DNA from 4 places in the Candidatus Clostridium radicumherbarum genome. Region 2 is predicted to be linked to each of the others. Evidence: a T-box and tRNA genes for the amino acid it is inferred to sense, from the RefSeq annotation. Region 2 holds a T-box; the other regions hold tRNA genes.
The links. The T-box of region 2 lies ahead of leuS (leucine--tRNA ligase). A T-box ahead of a tRNA ligase gene usually reads a tRNA of that ligase, here a tRNA-Leu.
Positions count from the first base shown of each region.

Region 1 (3,187 bases), on a different contig from region 2:
TTAGAATCGCAGGAAGATGTGCCGTTTTTGCTGAATCAGATATGATACATAAACAGCAGCTTGGATATAATGAGGCTGATATTATTGCAGGGCTCTGTAAAGCCTTAGTTAGAAATTATTTAAATAATGTTGCAAAGGGTAAAACCATACAAAGCAAAGTTATCTTTCAAGGAGGTGTCGCTGCAAATATTGGAATCAAGGATGCCTTTGAAAAGGAACTTGGCATGAAGGTGATTGTACCTAAGCACTATAATATGATGGGAGCCATTGGAGCAGCAATACTTGCAAGTGAAGCAGTAGCAAAGAAAAAATACAGCTTATTCAGAGGGTTAAGTTTAGCAGAAAAGGAAGTCTACTCAAGAAGCTTTGAGTGTGAGGGCTGCACCAACAATTGTGAGATTTCAGAAATAAAGGATGAGAAAAACATTTTGGGCTATTTTGGAGATAGATGTAGTAAGTGGTCAAACATTTTAAAAACAAAAGATGATAATGAAAAAAAAGCTATAGTATAAATTTAAATTAATTGTAAATCCTATGGTTAACTTATTCCCACTTATAAAGGAGATTAAACTTATGGATGATCAAGAAAATTTAAAAATTAAGGAGAAAAACAATTATTTAAATCCATCTGATATAGTTAACGGAACTGCAAATTTATACGAAATTAAAGAAAAAGAAATGGAAGCAGCACTTAAAGATATTTATAGGGAAATAGGATACATGGAAATGGATTAAAAAATAGTCTTTTGGCTCTTTTTTCGAATTACTTATACACATAAAAGATATTACATTGGAAAATCTAATATATGAAAGGGGAGTTTATTATGAGTGGAAAAAACAATATTAGGAAAACTCAAAATAACAAAAAGGAAGACGGAGATTTTAAAAAGAAAAATATATCACATGACCCTATAGCTGAAAGTGCTAAGGCACTTCATAACGAAGTGGGCATTAGATAAAAAGGAGAAGTATCATGAGTCATAAAGAAACAAAAAAATCAACAAAAAAAGAAAACAAAAAGCCCTCTAAGCCTGAATTAATTCAGGAGGATGAAATGGAAAAACATAAAACAAAGGGATTAAATAGGGGTGTATAAATATGACAAAGGAAAAAAATAAACATAAGGCAAAAAATAAAGAGCCCAATAGAGTAAGTATAAGTGAAGAAAAGGATGATAAAGGACCTAGAAGAAAAAAAGTAACAGATGAATTTTAAATAAAAACCCTGTACAAATGTACAGGGTTTTTATGGTGCCGGTGGCCGGACTCGAACCGGCACGGTTTCCCGCATGATTTTGAGTCATGTGCGTCTGCCATTCCGCCACACCGGCAAAATTACATTACTAATATTAGCATAGCTTCATAAAAAAATCAATAAAATATTTTAATTGTCATTTATAATTTAAATAAAATACAATAAAGGTCTTTATTATATTTCTGATTTAATGTAAAATAATGAGGAATTAAAGGTTAATTTATAAAAATCGGAGGCAGCAATGAACAAACTGTTAGAAGCAATTATTGAAAATAATAGACATTTTACTATAAATGGGAAAGTAGCATCTTACATACCTGAACTAATTAAGGCAAATCCAGATGCTCTAGGGATTTCAGTTATAACCTTAGATGGTGAAGAATACTTTGCCGGAGATTACAACACAAAGTTTTCAATACAGAGTATTTCTAAAATTATAAGCTTAATGTTAGCTTTAATTGATAATGGCCGTGATAGAGTTTTTTCAAAAGTAGGTGTTGAACCAACGGCGGATGCATTTAATTCTATCATTAACTTAGAAACAAAAAAAATTCAAAAACCCCTTAATCCTATGATAAATGCAGGTGCCATAGCGACAGTTTCCTTGATTTCAGGAAAAACTGGACAGGAGACCTTTGATAGAATTTTAAACTTTACAAGAAAAATTACTGGAAATCCTACTATAGATTTTAATGAAGAAGTTTATAAATCCGAAAAAATTACTGGTGATAGAAATAGAGCATTAGCTTATTTTATGAAGAGTATGGGAGTCATCGAACCTGAGGTAGAAGCTGTCCTTGATGTTTATTTTAAACAATGTTCCATAGAAGCTACCTGTAAAGATATAGCTAAAATAGGTGCAGTACTTGCAAATGATGGTATACTACCCTGGAGCGGAGAAAAGGTGGTACCAAGAAATGTTGCCAGAATTGTAAAAACAATTATGGTAACCTGTGGTCTTTACGATGCTTCCGGAGAATATGCAGTTGAAGTTGGAGTTCCTTCAAAAAGCGGAGTTGGTGGAGGAATTTTAGCTGCAGTTCCAGGTAGAATGGGTATCGGTGTTTATGGACCTGCCCTTGATTTAAAAGGAAATAGTGTTGGTGGTATTAAGGTTTTAGCGGAATTATCACGGGAACTAGATTTAAGCATATTTTAAATGAAGCCTATTAGGCTTCATTTTGCTATAAAATTAAAGTTTGCTGAAAATTATAGCTTTGTAATATTTTAATAAACAAGGAGGCAAATATGTTGAAGTATTTAGATGCAGGTGAATCGCATGGCAAAGCCTTAGTGGCTGTAATAGAAGGGCTGCCTTCCAATTTTAATATAGATATAGATTACATAAATAATGAATTAAAACGAAGACAAAGTGGCTATGGAAGAGGAGCTAGGATGTTAATCGAAAAGGATAAAGTAGAGATTTGGTCTGGAATGAGAGGAACTTATACTACTGGAAATCCTTTAACCATGGTTATATATAATAGAGATTATGAAAACTGGAAGGAAAAACTAGGTAAAAGGGCAAATGAAAATGAGGCTATTACAATTCCTAGGCCGGGCCATGGAGACTTAGTTGGATATATAAAATATAATACCGGAGATATAAGAGACGTAATAGAAAGAACTTCTGCAAGAGAAACTGCAATGAGAACGGCTGTTGGTGCTCTTTGTAAGGATATGCTTAGAGAACTAAATATTATTGTAAGAAGTAAAGTAAACAGTATAGGAAATATTTGTGATGTAAATACATATTTGTTTGATAATAAGAATTATGAAAAAATAGAAGAAAGTGAAGTAAGATGTTATAATAATGAAATAGAGGATAGAATTAAGAAAGAAATTGATATTTGTAAAGCCGCAGGGGAAACTATTGGAGGAAGTATATTCCTTTCAATAAAAGGAGTACCTATAGGAATTGGAAGCTATACCC
Region 1 covers NZ_JBJHZY010000001.1:1,398,167-1,401,353, forward strand. Annotated here, with positions in the region: gene ACJDUH_RS06595 (acyl-CoA dehydratase activase) at 1-512, shown strand, start outside; gene ACJDUH_RS06600 (hypothetical protein) at 574-735, shown strand; gene ACJDUH_RS06605 (CPC_1213 family protein) at 825-959, shown strand; gene ACJDUH_RS06610 (hypothetical protein) at 974-1,096, shown strand; tRNA gene ACJDUH_RS06615 (tRNA-Leu) at 1,249-1,330, opposite strand; gene glsA (glutaminase A) at 1,496-2,413, shown strand; gene aroC (chorismate synthase) at 2,503-3,187, shown strand, end outside.
Region 1: it has a tRNA-Leu gene. The T-box ahead of leuS (leucine--tRNA ligase) is inferred to sense a tRNA for this amino acid. The anticodon was not compared.

Region 2 (3,187 bases):
TTCATTTGCCCAACGTCCCATATTATTTAATTTTCTTACAGTTGTTAGATATTTATCCAGGCTCATAGTTAACCTCCTCTTTGTTTAATATTTATAATTTTTTAAGTTTCAATATTAGCTTAGTTACTTTGTAATATCAATTATATCATAGCTGCTATATAATTATTAAAATAAATCGAATATTATATTTTTTTATTAAAAATAATGTTATAATTACTTTAAATATCATTGCAATTGAGAGGAGTAGTAACATTGGATAATTTTTATGAACAACTTGCTGCAACCTATAAGACAGGTACGTACAAGCTTTTAAATGCTTGTGTTTATTTTTTTGGTGCACTTGCAGTCATATCAATGGCAGTAATTCCTGTTTTTATTTTAAGTTTATTAATAGCTATAGCCTGTTTTTTTGGAAAAAAGAAACTTTATGTAGAATATGAGTATGCTTTTACTAATGGAGAAATAGACATTGATAAAATTGTAGAAATGAAAAAAAGAAAAAGAGTAATGAATTTTCAAATAAAAGAAGTTGAGCTGTTAGCGCCTGAAAACAGCTATTATGTTAAAGATTTTTTAAATGTACCTAATGATATTGTAAGCTGCTATCCTAAAACTACAGACAAGGATATATACGTTGCCATGATAACAGGTGGAAATAAAAGAGTTAAATTAAGATTTACTCCAGATGAGGAATTTTTGAGCTTATGCTTTAAATATAACCCTAGAGCAGTTAAAAAGAGCTGACTTTAATGTAAATTTAAGTTTTTATTAATACCTTGCATTTTTATAACTTTTCTAATTACTTAATCATTGACATAAAGCAAAACTTAGAATATAATGTTATAAAATATGAGCTTTGAACAGGAATAGTAATTTAAAAGCATACTAAGAGAGCTGTTGGCTGGTGCAAAACAGTGTTTGATTCTAAATGAACTCGCCTGGGAGCATACTTACAGAAAAGTAAGTACGGTAAATCCGTTATCTTTTTAAGTGAAACATAAACCTTCCATTTTTATTTATGTTTATGTTTAATTAGAGTGGTACCGCGAAACAATAACTTTCGTCTCTTAGTGAGATGAAGGTTTTTTTATTTATTAGCTAAGTATAGGAGGTTAAAGCCCTAAATGGGCTTTAACGAATAATTATCGAATGGAACGAGAGAGCCTAATTGCTCAGTCGTAACCACTAAAGGGAGGAATTAGAATGGCAAATTATAGTACAGCCATAGATAAAAAATGGCAAAAAAAATGGGAAGAAACAGAGCTTTACAAGTTTGATTATAAAAATGAGAAGAAAAAATTATATGTACTTGAAATGTTCTCTTATCCATCAGGCAGTAACCTTCATGCAGGACACTGGTTTAATTATGGTCCTGTAGATTCCTGGGCAAGAATGAAAAGGATGCAGGGCTATAATGTGTTTCAACCAATGGGCTTTGATGCTTTTGGCCTTCCTGCTGAAAATTATGCAATTAAAACAGGAATTCATCCAAAGGACTCAACATTAAAAAATATTGAAACCATGGAAAGGCAGCTTAAAGCCATGGGAGCCATGTTTAATTGGGATAATGAAGTTGTTACATGTTTACCCGAATATTATAAATGGACTCAATGGGTATTTTTAAAGCTTTATGAAAAAGGCTTGGCTTATAGAAAAAAGGCCCCTGTTAATTGGTGCCCTAGCTGTAACACAGTACTTGCAAATGAACAGGTAGTTGATGGACATTGTGAACGCTGCGATACTGAGGTTACAAAGAAGGATCTTACCCAATGGTTCTTAAAAATAACTGATTATGCAGATGAACTTTTAGATAAATTAGATACCTTGGATTGGCCTGAAAAAACTAAAGCTATGCAGAAGCATTGGATAGGCAGATCTACCGGTGCTGAGGTTAATTTTAAGGTTTGTGATTCTGACCTTGATTTTAATGTTTTTACTACTAGAGTTGATACCCTATTTGGTGTTACCTATGTGGTTCTGGCTCCAGAAAATGAGCTTGTAGATAAACTTACCACATCTGAAAACAAGGATGCAGTTGAGGAATATAAAGAAAATGCCAGAAAGCAAACTGATATAGAAAGACAATCCCTAACTCGTGAAAAGACAGGAGTATTTACTGGAAGTTTCGCAACAAATCCCATTAATGGAAGAAAGGTTCCAATTTGGGTTGCTGATTATGTGTTGGCTACTTACGGAACTGGCGCAGTTATGGCTGTTCCTGCTCATGATGAAAGAGATTTTGAATTTGCAACAAAATTCAAACTGCCTATTGAAAGAGTTATTGAAGGTGGAGATAGCCTTCCATTTACAGAATACGGAAGACTGGTAAACAGTGGAGAATTTAATGGTTTAACCACAGAAGAAGCTAAAAAGGCAATTGTCAATAAGCTTGAATTATCTTCCTTAGGTTCTTCAAAGGTAAATTATAGACTGAGAGATTGGCTTGTTTCAAGACAGAGATATTGGGGTGCACCTATTCCTGTAGTTCATTGTGAACACTGTGGAATAGTTCCAGTTCCTGAAGATCACCTTCCAGTAGAATTACCTTATAATGTAGAATTCGCACCAGATGGCAAGTCTCCACTTGCTAAAAGTGATGAATTTATGCATACCACTTGCCCAAAATGCGGCGGTGAGGCTCTAAGGGATCCTGATACCCTTGATACCTTTGTAGATTCTTCCTGGTATTTCTTAAGATATGCAGATAATAAAAACGTTGAAGAAGCCTTCAATTCAGAGCTGATTAATGAAATACTACCTGTAGATAAATATGTTGGTGGACCTGAACATGCTTGTATGCATCTTTTATATGCTAGATTTGTTACAAAGGCTCTTAGAGACATGGGATACTTAAACTTTGATGAACCCTTCCTTTCACTTACTCACCAAGGTTTAATACTTGGGCCAGACGGCCAAAAGATGAGTAAATCTAAGGGTAATACTATAAATCCTGACGATTATATTTCAGAATATGGCTCAGATGTTTTTAGAATGTATCTTATGTTTGGCTTTGGCTATACAGAAGGAGGAGCATGGAGTGATGATGGCTTAAAAGCCATTGCAAGATTTGTGGATAGAATTGAAAGATTGCTTGAGTCTTCAAGAGAAGTAATCAATGCAAAGGACAATAAAACTACTATAGACAAAGCTGAAAAAGAATTAAATTTCTGGAGACATTCAGCAATTA
Region 2 covers NZ_JBJHZY010000002.1:114,273-117,459, forward strand. Annotated here, with positions in the region: gene ACJDUH_RS10365 (HD domain-containing protein) at 1-66, opposite strand, end outside; gene ACJDUH_RS10370 (DUF6106 family protein) at 253-744, shown strand; T-box leader at 848-1,071, shown strand; gene leuS (leucine--tRNA ligase) at 1,204-3,187, shown strand, end outside.

Region 3 (3,187 bases), on a different contig from region 2:
GCTGTAAATCCTGAACAATCAAATGCATTAGGTCCTGATGCTCCCCATACATATGGTTTCCCTAGAAACTTATATGCATAAGAAACTACACTACTGCTTCCTGCTGAAGCTGGAGCAGTTCCAGTTATTCCACTACCATTGTTTCTGCTTAAGGTTTTATTTTTTGTGGAACTGGTTTTTTGTTCAGTTTTTTGTGGGACTTTAATTACCTTGTCCGTATTTAAGCTTGCTGATCGAACAACCACGTTTGGTTGATCTTTGATTGCTGCATCTGCCTTAACGCTATATCCGTTAAACCTGGCAGAAATACCAAACGCCACTAAAGCTGCCGCAAATAATAGCGGTTTGGCTATAGAGTACTTCATTTGTTTCCCCCCTTCTGTTTGCTTCCGGAGTTAGCTGACGGGTTCGGGTGAAGGTTCCCTACTGATAAGACTTATAACATACATTCATGTCATTCCTAACTGGATAATACCTAGTTTTCTATATATTATAGAAATCAGATTAACCCCTGCATATATTGGTTCCTCCGTACCCATTTTTTGTAAAAACGGGATTCAGCTCTTAATTATTATATTACTAATACTGCTGATGTGTCAATGTTAATTAATAAATTAACAACTTTAACCTTGAAATTTTAAAATTATCATATCCATATCTTCTCCAGATATGTTAAAAAAGTCTTTTGAGACTCTTATCTTTTTAAAACTACTTTTCTTCCAAAAATTATAAATATCTGTATCTCTCTCGCTTACTACAGCATAAAAATCAAATATGCCTAGCTCTACATTAAAGTATTTAATCATAGCCTCTATAATTTTGCTGCCTATGCCTTTATTTCTATAGTCTTTGTCTAATAAATAATACCACAGCCAAACTTCATTAATATTTTTAAATTCTATTCTGCCTTTAATTACACCAATCAGTTTATCTTCCATTTCAATTTTTAAGAAAAACTCATTTTCACTAACATAATATTCTAAAAATCTTTCATAAAAATCATTAAACATTAGAGGTTTCTCGTTCTCACTATTTATATATTGATTATTTATCCAATGCTGTACTAATATAACGTCCTCTTTTTCTATACTAGAAACAGATATATCTTCTATATAAAAATCTACATCAAACATAAATTCACCTCACATCAATAACTTAATTCTACAAAATGAAGTAAAATCCTTTTTTAATATTAAATTATAATTAATGGTATCCATATAAGTTATTACTTGTTTATAATAAATAACTATAAATTAAATGGCATGTACATAAGTTATTACTTATGTACATGCCATTTAATGGTGCAGAAGACGGGACTTGAACCCGTACGGTCTCCCACACGCCCCTCAAACGTGCGCGTCTGCCAATTCCGCCACTCCTGCATACTTATATTCTATTTATTAGCTATGTTACATCAGTTATTATACTACCTCCTTTGCTAATCCGTCAATAATAATTTAAAACTACACAAATACAATATATTTGATCTCTGATAATGTCATAGTATACAACATTTCATTATGTTCCAAATAGAATTACAACATAAAAAGGTGGCAAAGAATAATTCTTTCCACCTTTTTATGTTGTTCTATTATTTTATAACATCACTTGTAAATTTATTTTTATATAAAAATTTATAAATATTGTAGTTTACCTTTACTCTCTTAATATATTTATCCGTCTCTTTAAAGGGTATGTAATGCAGACTCACACCATCCTTTGAATGTTCTGAATCAGCTAACCACTTTTCAACATTTCCTCTTCCACCATTATAGGCAGCCAAAACCAAATCCATATTCCCATTGAATTCTTTTTTTAAGTTATCTAAATACCAGCAGCCCATATTAATATTATAATCTGGATCAAACAGCTTTTCATTTTTATAATCATCAAGCTTCATCTGTTTTGCCGCCCATTCAGCTGTATCTGGAGTTATTTGCATTAATCCATAGGCATTCTTAGAAGAAAGAGCCCTTGATTTATAGTTACTTTCGGTTTTAATAACTGCAGAAATTAAATAAGGATCTAAATTATATTTTTTTGAATATTTATTAATAGAATCTACATAATTAAAGGGATAGAGAATTTTTGAAATATTGCTAAACTCTACAATTAGAATCACAAGCAGTAATATAACAAATACAGTAAACAGACCTCTATGTTTCATATCTTACCTCTGAACTATATATTTCTTGCAAAACCTTATCTACTTGTTTCATTGTAGCCTCAATACTGCTTCTATTATCAATTATAAAGTTAACATACTTCTTTTTATCCTCTAGTGGTATTTGGGCATTTATTCTGTTTTTTACATCATCTAAATTTAAATTATCTCGCTTAACAACTCTCTCTATTTGCGTATTTAAGTCTACCCAAACTAAAATATTAAAATCCATAGCCTTATATAGACCTGTTTCAATTAGTGTAGGAGCATCAACAATGCACATTTTAAATCCTTCATCCTTGTATTTTTCAATTTTTAAGAATATCTCTTTAATAATATAAGGTATAGTTAATGCTTCTAATTTTAATTTTCCTTCAGTATTTTTAAAAACGAAGTTACCAAGTTCTCTTCTTTTAAGAAGGCCTTTATCATCAAAAAATTCAGAGCCAAATTCCTTCCTAATATTACCAACAACTTCAGGGTAAAGTATTAATATGTCTCTTGATATAATATCTGCATCAATAATGGGTATCCCTTTTTCTTTCAGAAAATTAGACACTGTGCTTTTACCGCTTCCTATGCCGCCAGTTAATCCTACCTTTATCATAGCTTCACCTAATTAAATTTATTTGGCATCATACCAATCCTTACCGACATTTATATCTACCTCAAGTGGAACTTTAAGATCAGCAACATTTTCCATTTCTGTCTTTACTAAAGCTTCAACTTCTTTAAGTTCATCTTTATATACATTAAGAATAAGCTCATCATGGACTTGTAAAATTAAAGTACTTTTTAATTTTAAGTCTTTTAATTTCTTTGCAACATTAATCATAGCAAGTTTTATTATATCTGCTGCACTTCCTTGAATAGGTGTATTCATAGCAAGCCTGTCACCTAATGCTTTAACTACTTTATTAGAGGCATTAACCTCCCTTATATACCTTCTTCTGTTTAGAAGTGTAGTTACATAGGAATTCACCTCAGCGCTGTGAACTATATTAGTCATGTATTTTTTAACAT
Region 3 covers NZ_JBJHZY010000001.1:1,404,061-1,407,247, reverse strand. Annotated here, with positions in the region: gene ACJDUH_RS06655 (C40 family peptidase) at 1-365, opposite strand, end outside; cyclic di-AMP (ydaO/yuaA leader) riboswitch at 370-573, opposite strand; gene ACJDUH_RS06650 (GNAT family N-acetyltransferase) at 624-1,133, opposite strand; tRNA gene ACJDUH_RS06645 (tRNA-Leu) at 1,300-1,382, opposite strand; gene ACJDUH_RS06640 (lytic transglycosylase domain-containing protein) at 1,592-2,167, opposite strand; gene coaE (dephospho-CoA kinase) at 2,157-2,771, opposite strand; gene polA (DNA polymerase I) at 2,790-3,187, opposite strand, start outside.
Region 3: it has a tRNA-Leu gene. The T-box ahead of leuS (leucine--tRNA ligase) is inferred to sense a tRNA for this amino acid. The anticodon was not compared.

Region 4 (3,187 bases), on a different contig from region 2:
GTAAATAAATATGTAGAAAATGGTGAAGCAGATACAAGTAAGGCAGTAAAACTCAAATATGATTTATCTTTTTCGGGTTATAACAAAAATGGAAACAAACTTGGGGGGCCAGTAACAGTTGATAAAAACCTTGCTTTTAGGGTTAAAAGTGATGGCACATATTATCTTAAAGGTGATGTAAAGGACTTTTATAATGGATTTAATTGGTCTAATAGTAATGTTAAGTATTATCTGCAGAGCGATAAGAACATGTCAATGTTTCAAGATAATTTTTCTAAGAGCTTTATAGGTGAAAGTAAGTCTTTAACAATATATCCTGAAGGTTTAAACAGCTCTACTTTATTTACGCCTGAATATGCCTATAATGCAGTAGTAGAGAAAGGTAATATCTTCTATGATGATATCCCAACCTTTGTAACGAGCAGCGTTGTGAAAAAACCCTATCAAATTAGTTTTTATAAATTAAATGGCTATGGATTAAATATCCATGATTATGGTATTAGTACTGATAAAAATGAAGTAGGAACCCTATATTATAATGATTGGTATAAGAAGTATCTAGAGCTGCCTGATAATCTAAGCTCAAGAATATATGATTTAGTTTATTCTCTAACAAAAGATAAAAAGTATAATTATGAAAAGATTCAAGCAATAAATAACTACTTAAAATCAAATTATAAATATAGTTTAAAGGTTTCTAATGTACCAGATGGGCAAGAATTCCTTGATTATTTTTTATTTACAGAGAAAAAGGGGTACTGTACTTACTTTGCAACAGCAGAAACCATTATGTGCAGAATTGCAGGCATTCCAGCTAGATATGTGGAAGGCTTTAATATGGTAAATGAAAAAGACAACAATGGCTTATATGAGGTTAAAAATGAAGATGCCCATGCATGGACTGAAGTTCTTTACATGCAGACTCCTACATCAGGACTCTGGTATACAGTTGATGCAGTTCCAAATGCTGTTGAATACATTCACAAGGAAGAAGAGGCTGACAAAGGTAGTATTTTTACACAAAACGGTAATGCCAATAACGGAAAACAGGCTCCAAGTAAAGGAGCTAAAGAAGAGGCAGGAGATATTGGTGCTAATACTTCAAAAAAAGGAATAAACCAAAGTATATTGTATATTATTTATGCAATTTTACTAATTATATTATTAAACTTACTATTTATTTTTAACTTTAAAATTAAGAAACATGCTATATTGAAGAAGCCCAGTATAGTTCCTCTATATAAATATTCACTAGAAAGGGTTGAAGCTTTAGGTATTAAAAAGCCAGAAACTTTGACAGATCTGGAGTTTATTGATTCATTAGAGAGTGTACTTTCATTAAAGTTAAAGGAAATATGTAAGCTAGCCTATGACGAATACTTCGGCGGCATAGGTGTGCAGGAATTTAACAGAGAAGATTTTTTTAAGTTTATTGAAAGCTATCTAGCAAAAAGACAAAATAAATTTATTTATTTCATAAAAAAATATTACTATATAGGTAAAATCTCTTTAATTAGAAACAAAATTATGATATTATATAAGAGTATTAAAAATATTAACACATAACGCAGAAGTGCTGGAATTGGCAGACAGGCTGGTCTCAGAAGCCAGTGTTTAACCACGTGTGGGTTCAAATCCCATCTTCTGCACCAATTTAAAAATAATTACCACTGATAAGCATTTATCGGTGGTATTAATTTAAATAAACATAATTGGAAGGTGGGATATGAATAATAAACTAGAAAGTATAAAAAAATTAACTTTGAGCTGTTTTATTTTTTTAGCAATAAGTATTAATTTGATTTATGCAATTAACATCCGTATGCATAGTACAAGCAATTCTCAAGTCATTAAAATGGTATTAGCTGCTGGTAACCAGGGAAATATCTCTATTTCAGAGAGCAGTTATTTTAAAAAATACATTATTAGCTGCGATAGAGAAATTGAAAAATTAAACTTAGAAGACAATAAAGATTATATTAACATCAACCTAAAAAAGGATGAGGCAGAAAGTATAAATCTTAATGGAGACAAGAAATTACAAGACCAGGATCTTGGTTATAACATTACAAAAGATGGTTACATTCTAAAGATTAAAAAAAAGCTAGAGCATAATAATTTTGTAAGTATTGATAGGAACAATAAGAAAAATATTATTATTCTTATTTCAAAAGTGGACAAGCCTTTTACTCATAGTGTTGTAATTGATCCAGGCCACGGCGGTGTTGATAAGGGAGCCAATTATGGCAGTTTATATGAGAAGGATATCAATTTAAAGATTGCAAATTACGCTGCTGATCAGCTTGAATTCAGCGGCATTAAAGTAATTTTAACAAGAGATGAAGACAAATTATTACCACTTAAAGAAATTGGAGATATTACAAATTCGTCTTTAGCTGATATCTTTGTATCAGTACATGTTAATGAGAACAAAGAGAGTAAATACTGTGGTGTTTCTAGTTATTATTATGATCCTAATGGATTTCAAACTGAAGAAAGAATTAGACTTGCAAAAACTATGCAAAGTGAACTTGTGAAAAGCGATTCTTGGAAGAATGTAGGTATTCTTAGACAGAACTTTGCAGTATTAAGATATAGCAATATACCTAGTGTACTTTTAGAATGTGGATTTATAAGTAATACCGAAGATAGAAATAAATTAACTCAGGATAATGTTCTTAGAAATTATGGAGATAATATAGCTAAGGGAGTTATTAAATATTTTCAGAAAAATAATAACTAATTTAACACGGGTTATTCCCGTGTTTTTGTTTTGAAGCAATATTTTTGCTATAATATATTACATATGAACTAACGAAGGAGGCAGATATTTAAAGATGATTAAGCTGTTATGTATGGATATGGATGGTACACTTTTAAATACCAGAGGTGAGATAAGTAAAAAAAACTTAGATACTATTAAAAAAGCTCATGACAAAGGTGTAAAAGTTACTATTTGTACAGGAAGAATATTCACTTCAGCTAGATATTTTGCTGATTTAATAGGAATAAAGGTTCCTATCATTGCTACAAATGGATCCTACATTCGTGAAAAGGACAGAGATGAAATAATATATAAAGCTGTACTTGGTAAGAGAAAATGTGAAGAGGTCTTAAATGTTCTTAGGAAGTATAAAATTTACCCACATTTTAATTCTCCCAATACTGTTTTTACAGAAAAAATAAT
Region 4 covers NZ_JBJHZY010000001.1:1,243,143-1,246,329, forward strand. Annotated here, with positions in the region: gene ACJDUH_RS05880 (transglutaminase-like domain-containing protein) at 1-1,566, shown strand, start outside; tRNA gene ACJDUH_RS05885 (tRNA-Leu) at 1,568-1,652, shown strand; gene ACJDUH_RS05890 (N-acetylmuramoyl-L-alanine amidase family protein) at 1,727-2,743, shown strand; gene ACJDUH_RS05895 (Cof-type HAD-IIB family hydrolase) at 2,838-3,187, shown strand, end outside.
Region 4: it has a tRNA-Leu gene. The T-box ahead of leuS (leucine--tRNA ligase) is inferred to sense a tRNA for this amino acid. The anticodon was not compared.